Regions from separate parts of the Hominisplanchenecus murintestinalis genome, predicted to be linked through region 1. Evidence: riboswitches for the same ligand, from Rfam matches in the RefSeq annotation. Region 1 holds a riboswitch; the other holds the start of a gene.
The links. A riboswitch is a leader RNA that binds a small molecule or an ion and turns the genes downstream of it on or off. The one in region 1 is predicted to bind ZMP and ZTP.
Positions count from the first base shown of each region.

Region 2: linked by a shared signal. The riboswitch ahead of NFR99_RS02145 (formate--tetrahydrofolate ligase) and the one ahead of NFR99_RS03375 (IMP cyclohydrolase) in region 1 are both predicted to bind ZMP and ZTP.

Region 1 is NZ_CALPCM010000005.1:38,872-45,100, forward strand. It holds gene NFR99_RS03360 (peptidoglycan recognition protein family protein) at 1-536, shown strand, start outside; gene NFR99_RS03365 (methyltransferase) at 537-2,030, shown strand; gene NFR99_RS03370 (AraC family transcriptional regulator) at 2,167-3,018, shown strand; ZMP/ZTP riboswitch at 3,070-3,153, shown strand; gene NFR99_RS03375 (IMP cyclohydrolase) at 3,218-3,931, shown strand; gene NFR99_RS03380 (phosphoribosylaminoimidazolecarboxamide formyltransferase) at 3,944-5,122, shown strand; gene NFR99_RS03385 (hypothetical protein) at 5,494-6,165, shown strand; gene NFR99_RS03390 (hypothetical protein) at 6,207-6,229, shown strand, end outside.
Region 2 is NZ_CALPCM010000003.1:52,167-58,395, reverse strand. It holds gene NFR99_RS02145 (formate--tetrahydrofolate ligase) at 1-1,420, opposite strand, end outside; THF riboswitch at 1,526-1,616, opposite strand; ZMP/ZTP riboswitch at 1,654-1,737, opposite strand; gene NFR99_RS02140 (flavodoxin) at 1,788-2,216, opposite strand; gene NFR99_RS02135 (DUF3793 family protein) at 2,336-2,887, opposite strand; gene NFR99_RS02130 (DUF2325 domain-containing protein) at 2,946-3,224, opposite strand; gene NFR99_RS02125 (FeoB-associated Cys-rich membrane protein) at 3,369-3,542, opposite strand; gene feoB (ferrous iron transporter B) at 3,560-5,971, opposite strand; gene NFR99_RS02115 (FeoA family protein) at 6,081-6,229, opposite strand, start outside.

The sequences.
Region 1 (6,229 bases):
ATGATATCGGAAATCCTACCAGGCAGGTGGAAAGACCGGAGCTGGACGTACAGCTTTTGACAGTGAATGAGTATTCCCGGCCGGGGACGCCTGCCGATCAGATACGGAGCGTGGTTGTCCACTATACGGCAAATCCGGGCAGTACGGCGCAGAATAACAGGGATTATTTCGAAAATCTGAAAGATACACAGGAGACGAAGGTGAGCAGCAATTTCATCGTAGGGCTGGAAGGAGAGATTATCCAGTGTGTGCCCACCGCGGAAGTGGCATATGCGTCCAATAGCCGGAATCATGACAGTGTTTCGATTGAATGCTGCCATCCGGATGAGACAGGAAAGTTTGAGGATGCTACGTATCAGTCGCTGGTGGAGCTGGTGGCGTTTCTGTGTGGGAAATTTGATTTGGGGATGGATGATATCATCCGGCACTATGATGTCACAGGGAAGGAATGCCCAAAATATTTCGTAGATTATGAGGATGAATGGGAGGCCTTTAAACATGATGTGGCAAAGTATATTCAGGAGAATGGAAAATAGATGATAAAAGAACTGTATGAAAATATCTGCCGGGATGAGGATATGCGGGCAAATCTGGCAGCGTTAAAAAAGGAAATTAAGAGTGAAAATGGAAAACGCGCTTTTGCATATCTCTTAGCCGGGGATTACTCTAAGATAGGAGAACTACTGCGGCACAAGGATGCAAAGGTGAGAAAAAATGCCGCATTAATCTTAGGGGAAATGGAATGTGAGGATATGCTTCCGGTTTTGTGGCAGGGATACCAGGCGGAGCAGCAGTTTTTTGTCCGTCCGTCTTATGTAAAGGCGATGGCGTCATATGACTGCCGGCCATACCTTCAGGAACTGCAAAAGCGCAGGGATTTTCTAATGGAGAACTTGGTTTCGGAGGAGACGGAGAAACATGTGCGTGAAGAACTGGCCGGACTGCGTGTGCTCCTTGCCGGGTATGAAAGGGAGGAAGGACATGTGTTTACCGGAGTGATGCGGGAAACGGATGTGATTCTGCTCACCAACCGGGCATACAGGGAAATCACTAGGGAGCAGCTAAAGGAAGAACATACGGCACTCTTTGCCGGAGGCGTCCGGGTGCGGACGCAGGATGTAGAGGGGCTTTTTCATATCCGCACCTGGACAGAAATGCTTTTTCCCATTCGGGGAGCTGCACTTCTCTCGGAGAATCCGTCAGAAGCGGCAGATGTGCTGGCAAAGTCGGGGCTTTTGCCGTTTTTGGAGAGCTGCCATAAGGGAGAAGGGACTTTTTATTTCCGGGCAGAGGTGCGCGGGAATATGGAGAGAAATGAAAAGACAGCATTTATTAAAAAATTTTCCCAAGCTTTCGAGAAGGCTTCCGGCCGGAAATTTATGAATTCAGTTTCGGATTATGAAATGGAACTGCGCATTCTTCAGCGCAAAGACGGGGGATTTCTGCCCTTGCTGAAACTTTATACATTAAAAGATAAAAGGTTTTCCTATCGAAAGCAGGTATTGTCTGCGTCTATCCATCCGGCAAACGCAGCACTGGTGACGGCTCTGCTGAAACCCTATCTGAAAGAAGGAGCTCAGGTACTTGACCCATTCTGCGGCGTAGGAACTATGCTGATTGAGCGCGCTCGGGTGCTGAAGGCGGGATATATGTACGGTGTCGATATCTATGCGAATGCAATTGAGAAAGCGCGTGTAAATGCAGAAGCGGCGGAAGTTGACATTAATTTTATTACCCGTGATTTCTTTGATTTTCATCACAAATATTTGTTTGATGAGATTATTACAAATATGCCCACAGTTACCGGAACGAAGAGCAAGGGAGAAATTATGGAATTGTATGAAAGATTTCTTCATAAGGCGCCGGGAATGCTGGCGGTGGGAGGTATTATGGCAATCTATACTACAGAAGAAGGCATTTTGCAGCGCTGCCTGAAAAAATGTGATTTTATAAAACTTCTGAAACGGTGGACGGTGAGAGAAAAGGAAGGTAGTGTATTATATGTATTGCAGCTGGAGAATGAAAGATAAATAGCATTTTTAGGGATTATATTTTATAAACTCTAAAATAGCAAAAGGATATATAACCTCTCTTTTTTGTGCAGAAATTAAGAGGAAAAAATAAAAGTAATATTATATACTGGAATTCATCGGGAGGACTTATATCATGGAATGGATTGAAAGATTAAATGATGCAATCGGTTATATCGAAGAACATTTGACAGATGAAATTGATTATGGGCAGCTTGGACGTATTGCCTGCTGCTCGTCCTATCACTTTCAGAGAATGTTTGCTTACATGGCAGGTATTCCTTTGTCTGAATATATCCGTAGAAGAAGAATGTCACTTGCTGCTGTAGATTTGCAGGGGAATAGTATGAAAATCATTGATGTTGCAGGTAAGTATGGTTACAATTCCCCTACTTCATTTAACAGAGCTTTTCAGTCTGTTCATGGAATTGCGCCGTCTGCTGTAAAAAGCGAGGGCATATCTGTAAAATCTTTCCCGCCTCTTACATTTAAAATCACAGTCAAAGGAGTGGAAGAAATGAATTATCGGATTGAAACAAAAGAAGCGTTCCGTATCGTAGGAGTATCCGTACCGCTGTATAAGGAGATTGAAAAGAACTTTACAGTTATTCCCCAAAAATGGCAGGAAATATCTGAAAACGGAACATTACAGAGATTGGCTGGCATGATGGATACACCGCCTATGGGTGTGCTTGGTGTCAGCATCTGTAACGATGCGGAGCAGTGGAGATATTATATTGCCGTAGCTACTTCACAACCACAGGAGGATCTGGAAGAATATCTTGTGCCGGCAGCTACCTGGGCGGTATTCTCCGGTCAGGGTACAAACCAGTCTATTCAGGAATTGGAACAGCGCATTGTGACAGAATGGCTGCCAACTTCAGGTTACGAGTATGGCAATGCCGCCGATGTAGAAGTTTATTTAAATCCTGACCCGCAAAATGCACAATATGAAGTATGGATACCTGTAGTAAAAAAAATAGTCTGACGCGATGTAAAGTTTTGCCTTGCAATGTGCAGGAAAATAGTGTAAGATGAGCGTAAGCTGTACGACTGGCGGATTCGTAGGAGCACCTACAGGGAGTACAGTGTGAAGATGATGCCGACCGCCTGGGCGACCACTTGAACGATGCAAGGGTCCTCAGGCGGTTTTTTGATTATACTTTTATCAAGAAAGGGGAAAATCTATGGAAAAAATGTCACTGGAGCTGGAGTTAAAGGGGAATGCTTACCCGGGAAGAGGGATCGTAATCGGTAAATCGGCGGATGGTACGAAAGCAGTTACTGCCTATTTTATTATGGGAAGAAGCGAGAATAGCCGCAACCGGGTGTTCGTGGAGGACGGGGATGGCATCCGTACCCAGGCATTTGATCCGTCGAAGCTGACAGACCCGAGCCTTATCATTTACGCGCCGGTGCGTGTTCTGGGAAATAAAACGATTGTAACTAACGGCGACCAGACGGATACGATTTACGAAGGCATGGACAAGCAGCTGACGTTTGAGCAGTGTCTCCGGACGAGGGAGTTTGAGCCGGACGCACCGAACTACACTCCCAGGATTTCAGGAATTATGCATCTGGAAGGCGGCGGTTACAATTATGCTATGTCTATCCTGAAGAGCAGCAACGGCAACCCGGATTCCTGCCACCGTTATACGTTTGCCTATGAAGCTCCTGTGAACGGTGAAGGACATTTTATCCACACATACATGTGCGACGGAAATCCGCTTCCCAGCTTTGAGGGTGAGCCGAAGCTTGTGGAGATTCCGGACGACATGGATGCGTTTACGGAAATGCTCTGGAACAGCTTGAATGCGGAGAATAAGGTATCCCTGTTTGTGCGGTATATTGACATCGCTACCGGAAATTATGAAACAAGAATCGTAAATAAAAATCAGTAGGAGGAAAGTGCTATGAAAGAACTGCAGTTAAAATACGGATGTAATCCGAACCAGAAACCGTCCAGGATTTACATGGGAAACGGAAATGAGCTGCCGATTAAGGTATTGATGGGAAAACCGGGGTACATTAATTTTTTGGATGCCTTTAACGGCTGGCAGCTGGTGCGCGAGTTGAAAGAAGCCACAGGGCTTCCGGCAGCAACTTCCTTTAAGCATGTTTCTCCGGCAGGAGCGGCAATCGGCCTGCCTCTGACGGAAACTTTAGCAAAGATTTACTGGGTAGATGATATGGGAGAGTTATCCCCGCTGGCATGTGCTTATGCCAGGGCGAGAGGCGCAGACAGAATGTCCTCCTTTGGCGATTTTGTGGCGCTGTCTGATGTGTGCGATAAGGATACGGCAAGCCTGATTAAGCGGGAGGTATCAGATGGCGTGATAGCTCCGGGCTACACAGAAGAAGCGCTGGAAATCCTGGCGCAGAAGAAAAATGGGAACTATAACGTTATCCAGATTGACGAAAACTATCGGCCAGACCCGATTGAGCATAAGGAAGTGTTTGGGATTACCTTTGAGCAGGGACGGCAGGAGCTTCCAATCAATGATGAGCTGCTCTCGAATATCGTGACAGAGAATAAAGAACTTCCGGCAGAAGCCGTACGCGATATGAAAATTGCCCTGATTACCCTGAAATATACGCAGTCAAATTCCGTATGTTTTGTAAAGGACGGACAGGCCATCGGCATCGGCGCAGGGCAGCAATCCAGGGTGCATTGTACACGCCTGGCAGGACAGAAAGCAGATAACTGGCTTCTGCGCCAGTGCCCGAAGGTGATGAACCTTCCGTTTGTTGACGGTATCCGCCGCGCGGACAGGGATAATGCAATTGACGTCTATATAGGCGAAGAATATATGGACGTGCTGGCAGACGGCGCATGGCAGAAGATCTTCAAAGAAAAACCGGAGATATTTACCCGTGAAGAGAAGAGGGAATGGCTTGATCAGATGACGGGCGTAACCCTTGGTTCCGACGCATTCTTCCCATTCAGCGATAATATCGAGAGGGCGAAGAAGAGCGGCGTGACATACATCGCAGAGCCGGGCGGTTCCGTGCGGGATGATGCGGTCATCGAGTGCTGCAACAAGTATCAGATGGTGATGGCGTTTACGGGAATCCGTCTGTTCCATCATTGAGCAAGGGATTTGGAAGTATATAGAATCGTATAATAGAAAGACGGTCAGTTAAGATGAGGATAGTATATCTCAACTGACCGTCACTTTTTATTATAAATAATAAAAAAATAATTGAATAAATAATAAAAGTATGTTATGATAATTAAAATAAACAAAATGAGAGGTGATACCAGTGTTTCAGTATAATTATAAAAAGTTGGAAAAAGGCAAGTAAAAAGATAGGCGGATTTGAAGTATGAAAAAAAGAGTTTCTATAATATTTAGGCATTATTCTTTTGGTATTATATTGTATTCCTGTAAATGCATCATCTATTGTTAGTACGTCTTTGACAAAGTTGGACGCTGTAGAAGCCAAGTATAGTATGGAGACGGTGAGCAGTATCAATGTATATAAGGATATTTTGAAAGAGCGCCTTAATTCAGTGGAACTTTACTACGATTTATCGGAAAAAATGCCAAAAGAAGCATTAAAATTATTAGAGCCAATTGCTAATATTGAGAAGGCAGTTGAAGAACTAGACAATAACCGTATTCAAGTAACGTACACATTAAAATCTAAAAATCCTGTAGAGATTCAAAAATTTCAATCTGGAAATGTAGAGAGAATATATAATGTTACTTCATACTCATATATAATGAAAGCAAAAGAAAATACTGGAAGTGTAACAGAAGATTCGGCGCAGAGTGATATTACATTTAGGAATACAGCGTATTATAGTTATTATACAAGTAACAATTTTAGGGTATTAAAACTTACCAAAGGGAGTACAAAAATTACAAGGTTTGTAGAGACTAAACTTAGAAACTTGCAATTATCTGCAGTATGTAGTGGTACAGCAGAGGAAACGGCTGTATATAATGAAAAAAATAGTACTACAGTAGCGTCACCTAAAGTTGGCACTACATATTCATTGAATACAGGATTTAAATATCATTACGTAACGACAGCTGCACTTATACAATATAAAGCACAGGTAACGTATTCACATGGAAATTCTTCTTATACGCCAAATAGTTATATTACATTGGGTACGATAGGATAATGGAATATTATATAGAACAGCATTCTGCTAAGGAGGCATCAATGAAAAAATACAACGCATTCTT
Region 2 (6,229 bases), on a different contig from region 1:
TCTGGGCATTTGCTGTCAGGACAACTCTCTTGCCGCCGTAAATCTTCTGAACGATAGCATTCAGCTTATCCTCAATGCTGCCTTCCAGCTCATAAGAGAATGTGAAATCGTTTGGCTGCTCTACCAGTTCCAGAACTTTCTCTGCCAGAGCCTTTCCGCCCTCGCCGCCTTTTGCCCATACTTCAGACAACGCTACATTTACACCAAGCTCTTTACACTTCGCCTCAACCAGATCCAACTCTGCCTTTGTATCTGTCGGGAATGCATTGATAGCAACTACACATGGCAGTTTATATACGTTCTTGATATTGCTTACGTGTTTCAGAAGGTTTGGAAGTCCTTTCTCCAGCGCCTCCAGGTTCTCATTATTCAGGTCGGCTTTTGCCACGCCGCCATTGTACTTCAGTGCACGTACAGTAGCTACGATAACGACTGCATTCGGTTTCAGCCCTGCCATGCGGCACTTGATATCCAGGAATTTCTCAGCTCCCAAATCTGCGCCGAATCCTGCTTCTGTGATGGTATAATCAGCCAGCTTCATAGCCATCCTCGTTGCTGTCACGGAGTTACATCCGTGTGCAATATTTGCAAACGGGCCGCCGTGTACGATTGCCGGAACGTGCTCCAGGGTCTGCACCAGGTTTGGTTTCAATGCATCTTTCAGAAGAGCTGTCATAGCGCCCTCTGCATGTAAATCACCGGCAGTAACCGGCTTCTGCTCTGACGGTTTGCCATATGTGTATCCGATAATGATTCTGGAAAGCCTCTTTTTCAAATCTGTAATATCGCTTGCCAGACAAAGAACTGCCATAATTTCAGATGCTACCGTGATATCGTAACCATCTTCCCTTGGCGTACCGTTTGTCCTGCCGCCCAGTCCGTCCACTACATTACGCAGCTGGCGGTCATTCATATCCACACATCTTCTCCAGGTAATTTTTCTCGGGTCAATGTTCAGGTCATTTCCCTGGAAAATATGGTTATCAATCATAGCTGCCAGCAGGTTATTTGCTGCGCCGATTGCATGGAAATCACCGGTAAAATGAAGATTAATATCCTCCATTGGAACTACCTGTGCATAACCGCCGCCTGCTGCGCCGCCTTTCACGCCAAATACAGGTCCCAGGGACGGCTCACGGAGCGCTACCATAACATTCTTTCCAAGTTTCTGCATACCGTCTGCCAGACCCACGGTCGTTGTTGTCTTGCCCTCTCCTGCAGGCGTCGGATTAATTGCCGTAACCAGGATCAGCTTGCCGTCAGCCTTGTCAGACTCTTTCAGCAGATTATAGTCGATTTTTGCTTTGTACTTTCCGTACTGCTCCAAATACTTCTCATCGATGCCGGCTTTTGCAGCGATTTCAGTAATTGGAGACATCGTTGTCTCCTGTGCGATTTCGATGTCTGATTTGTAACCCATGATAAAAATCTCCTTTCATTTTCCGCATTCCCAGCGGGATTTTACTGTTTTTGGGCAAAAAAATGCCGCGCAAAGTTAATGGACAAAAATATCCACAGTTTACGCAGTAGCGGAAGCAACATTATAACGCGGCGAACCTTCGTTCACAGAAAGTCTCCCTCTTCTGTGACACTTTACGTATAACGTCTACTCTACCAGGTTCTGATACATAAAAAGCAGCACTCTAAAATCTCGAATGCTGCCCAGACGGTCGACCCACATATAATTTTGATTTCCTTGTGGTACTCCACAACTATCCGTCAGTAATCAAAACCTTTTCTTTATGCTTCTTAATATACACCTGAAAGGCGGATTTGTCAAGGAATTATTACTGCCCCGCCAGCACTTCCCCCAGCGCCCTGCATGCATCCGCCGCTTCATCGTCCGGAGCCTCATTGCAGATTACACTCTCGCATACAAGTACCGCTCCCGCTTCCCGGCAGGTTTCCTCCCAGTCCCGCATCCATTCTCCATCGCCCCATCCGTATGAGCCAAAGAGAGCCACTTTCTTTCCTCCAAGTTTTTCACGGCAGGATGAAAACATAGGCTCAAATTCTGTATCCTCCAGCTCCTCGCATCCCATAGAAGGACAGCCAAATGCGATGGCATCTTGCTCCTCTATCATGGAGGCATCAAAGCTGTCCGGCGTATATAGCGCCGCATCCGCGCCCTTTTGCCTCGCTCCTTCCAGAACAGCGTTTGCCATCTCCTCTGTGTTTCCTGTCCCACTCCAATATACAACTGCAATTTTCCCCATACTTCTACCTGTCCTTTCTTTTTATCGTTCTATCGCCGGTTTTCTATAAACCAAATTCCCCGCTGCAAGCAGTCATCCGGCTCGCTGCCCACGGGAATAAATTCCTGAAAATCCCCCCTCTAAACAGCTACTGCAAGCCGCTCCATTCCCTCTCCCCTGACCCAATTACTATAATAAATATCCGTGCATTTTTTATATTTACCAAATAAACGTTTTGCTCCCTCTTCATCTCCATATACTTTCCAATACCCTGTACATTTGCAGTTTCCCGCCCTGTTTTCGATAAAGCCTCTCACATCCTCCGGCGGATACCCTAGGAATAAACCGATTTCATGTGGAAACTCCCTGTTCTCTCTAAGCCGTTCCATCAGACGGACTAAACAGCGTTCCGGCTTCCCTGCATCATATCCATAATCCCCCAACAGAGAAACCGTGTCTCTATTCGAAAAATCCCGCTTTAAATAGCTTGGGCGGTACAGGTAAATCAATACCTTCTGCTCATAATATTTGATCGGCAGCACACGGATTCCCCTGGAGGCCAGCAGACGGTTCAGATGCCTGATCTCTTTTTGCAGCTCCTTCTTTGCCTGATAAGGACAGGTAAAAAGATTCCCTGTTTTCATTCCTGCCAGAGTAGGTGCGCAGTGCTGTATAATCATTTCTTCTGACATATTCTCCTCCATTCAGACACTCAAATCTTTTCTTCTATTTTTCCCTTCCCCAAAATGATTATGCGTGTTCCTTTAAAATCTTTTTTAATGCCGCCATAGAACTGGAATGGGAACGTGCAATTACAGTTTCCTTCCCTTTTGTCCCATCCAAAGCACAACGTACCATCTTATGGCATGTAGTATTTGTAAACAACACCAGCAGGTCTGGATTTCCAATCTTTCTTTTCAACCCATCCTTCATTCTTGTAAAAACTTTTACACTGCATCCATATTCCCGGCACAAATCTTTATATTTCCTTTCCATGCACTCATTCCCTCCGACAATAACAACACTCATACATGACCTCCTTTTGGTTAGCATCAGCTAACCACTAGCAAAAAAGCAGCTCAGCTATCTATTGCTTCTTAATTTGACTTCCCTGCCATTTTCCAGTGCGGGCTTTCTCATTAGAAGATGCCATATATAGCTGAACTGTACTTTTTATATTTCTTTCTTTCCGTGGCAGCACGCACCGCAGCTCCCGCAGTCACATCCACAGGAGGATTTCCCCTGCTTTCTGTCCTTCACCATCTTTACAATGATGAGACACACCGCCAAAACGAGAACGGCGCTGATAAGAATTGTAGCCAAATTTCCCATAATCCAGGATAACATTTTCCCCTCCTTTGCCATCACGCAACAGAACGTGCCTTTTTCGCGCTGAGCGTCTTTGCTTCACTATAGGGACGAAACAGCATAAACAGCATAAATATCACAACTGCCAGAGCTGCTATTACTCCCACTGGATTTCCCTCTCCCATAAAAAGCATTCCAAACTGGTAAACTGCCAGGGAAACTGCATAAGCGAACCCGCATTGGTATCCGACAGCAAACCATGTCCACTTTGCACTATTCATCTCCCGCTTAATAGCGCCGATTGCCGCAAAGCAGGGCGCACACAGAAGATTAAATATCAGGAATGAATATCCGGCAAGCTGAGTCATTCCCTCAAAGTCTAACACGCCAAACACGCCCACAACCTCTTCCTTTGCAACCAGTCCCATAATGGTAGCAATCGCCGCTTTAATACTTCCAAATCCAAGCGGTGCAAAAATCCAGCAGATTGCGCCCCCAATGATACCTAAAATACTACTCTCAAGCTCCATATCCGGATCAAATACAAATGCACCGTCCACAAATCCGAAAACAGAACCTGCCCATATAAGAATAGATGAAAGAAGAATAATTGTTCCTGCTTTTTTGATAAATGAACTTGCCCGCTCCCACATGGAACGTAATACATTTCCTGCTGTCGGCCAGTGATATGCCGGAAGCTCCATAACAAACGGCGCCGGATCGCCTGCAAACATTCTCGTCTTTTTCAGCATGATACCTGAAATAATTACTGCCGCAATTCCCACAAAGTACGCGCTGGGCGCTACCCACCATGCGCCGCCGAACAGAGCTGCCGCAATAAGGGCGATAATCGGAAGCTTTGCCCCGCACGGGATAAATGTAGTCGTCATAATCGTCATCCGTCGGTCACGCTCATTTTCAATCGTTCTGGAAGCCATGACGCCAGGAACGCCGCACCCTGTTCCAATCAGCATCGGGATAAAAGACTTACCTGACAAACCGAACTTGCGGAACACCCTGTCAAGCACAAATGCAATCCTGGACATATAGCCGCACGCTTCCAAAAACGCCAACAGAATAAACAGCACCAGCATCTGAGGAACAAAGCCCAGAACTGCGCCAACGCCACCGACAATACCATCCAGCAGCAATCCTGTCAGCCACTCCGCACAATTCACTGCATCTAAGACATTTTCAACCAAAACCGGAATACTCGGAACCCATACCCCATAAGCAGAGGTATCCGGCACATCGCTGCTTTCCAATGCCTCATCCACCAGTTCGGAAATGTCAAAGCCTTCTTCCGCCAAAGAATCTGCATAAGAACCATATGCCTCCTCAAAAGCGCCAAAGTCTGCTTCTTCTACCGCCCCCTGGACATCTTCTGCACCAATCACTCCAGCTTCTGCCGCACTGTTTACCATATTTTTCAGCTCATCGGTAAACACATACTGTTCTGCATATGTATTCATATCTTCTTCATAATCCGCCGTCCCTATACCAAACAGATGCCAGCCATCGCCAAATACCCCGTCATTCACCCAGTCCGTGGCAAACGTCCCCACTGTTGATACCGCAAGGTAATACACCAAAAACATAACCGCCGCAAAAATTGGCAGCGCCGCAAACCTGTTTGTCACTATTTTGTCAATTTTATCGGAAACAGAGAGTTTTCCTGATGATTTCTTTTTATAACATCCTTTGATCACAGATGCAATATAAAGATAGCGCTCATTGGTGATGATACTCTCTGCATCATCGTCACACTCCTTTTCTGCCGCCTGAATATCCGCTTCGATATGCTCCAAAACACCTTTTTCAATCCCAATCTGCTCCAGAACCTTATCGTCCCGCTCAAAAATCTTAATCGCATACCAGCGCTGCTGTTCTTCCGGCATATGATGTACCGCTGCTTCTTCAATGTGGGCAAGCGCATGCTCCACTGCGCCCGAAAAGGTATGCATCGGAATTGTCCTCCCGCCCTTCGCAGCCTTGACTGCCGTCTCCGCAGCCTCCACAACTCCTGTCCCTTTCAATGCCGAAATCTCAACCACCGGGCATCCCAGTTCCCTGGATAATTCTTTGATATGAATCTTATCCCCGTTCTTTTCTACAATATCCATCATGTTAACAGCTACCACTACCGGGATTCCCAGCTCTGTCAATTGCGTAGTCAAATACAAATTCCTCTCCAGGTTTGTACCGTCCACAATATTCAAAATCGCATTCGGACGCTCTTGAATCAGATAATTCCTGGCGACCACTTCCTCCAGAGTATACGGAGAAAGAGAATAAATTCCCGGTAAATCCGTAATGATAATTCCATCATGTTTTTTCAATTTCCCCTCTTTTTTCTCAACCGTTACGCCCGGCCAGTTTCCCACAAACTGATTGGAACCGGTAAGCGCATTAAACAGAGTGGTTTTCCCACAGTTGGGATTTCCTGCAAGTGCAATTCTCAAATCCATAATTCTCTTCCTTTCTTTATATTATTCTTTCTGTCCCCTGTCTTTTCCTTTGCAAATTAGCCCATGCTAACATTGCCTCTAAAAAATAATGGGAAGCCCCCATGTCCTATTACTCGACCTCTATCATCTCCGCGTCGGCTTTCCGAAGCGAAAGCTCGTATCCCCGTACCGTTACCTCCACCGGATCTCCCAAAGGCGCAACCTTCCGTATGTAGACTTCTACGCCCTTCGTAATCCCCATGTCCATAATCCGCCGTT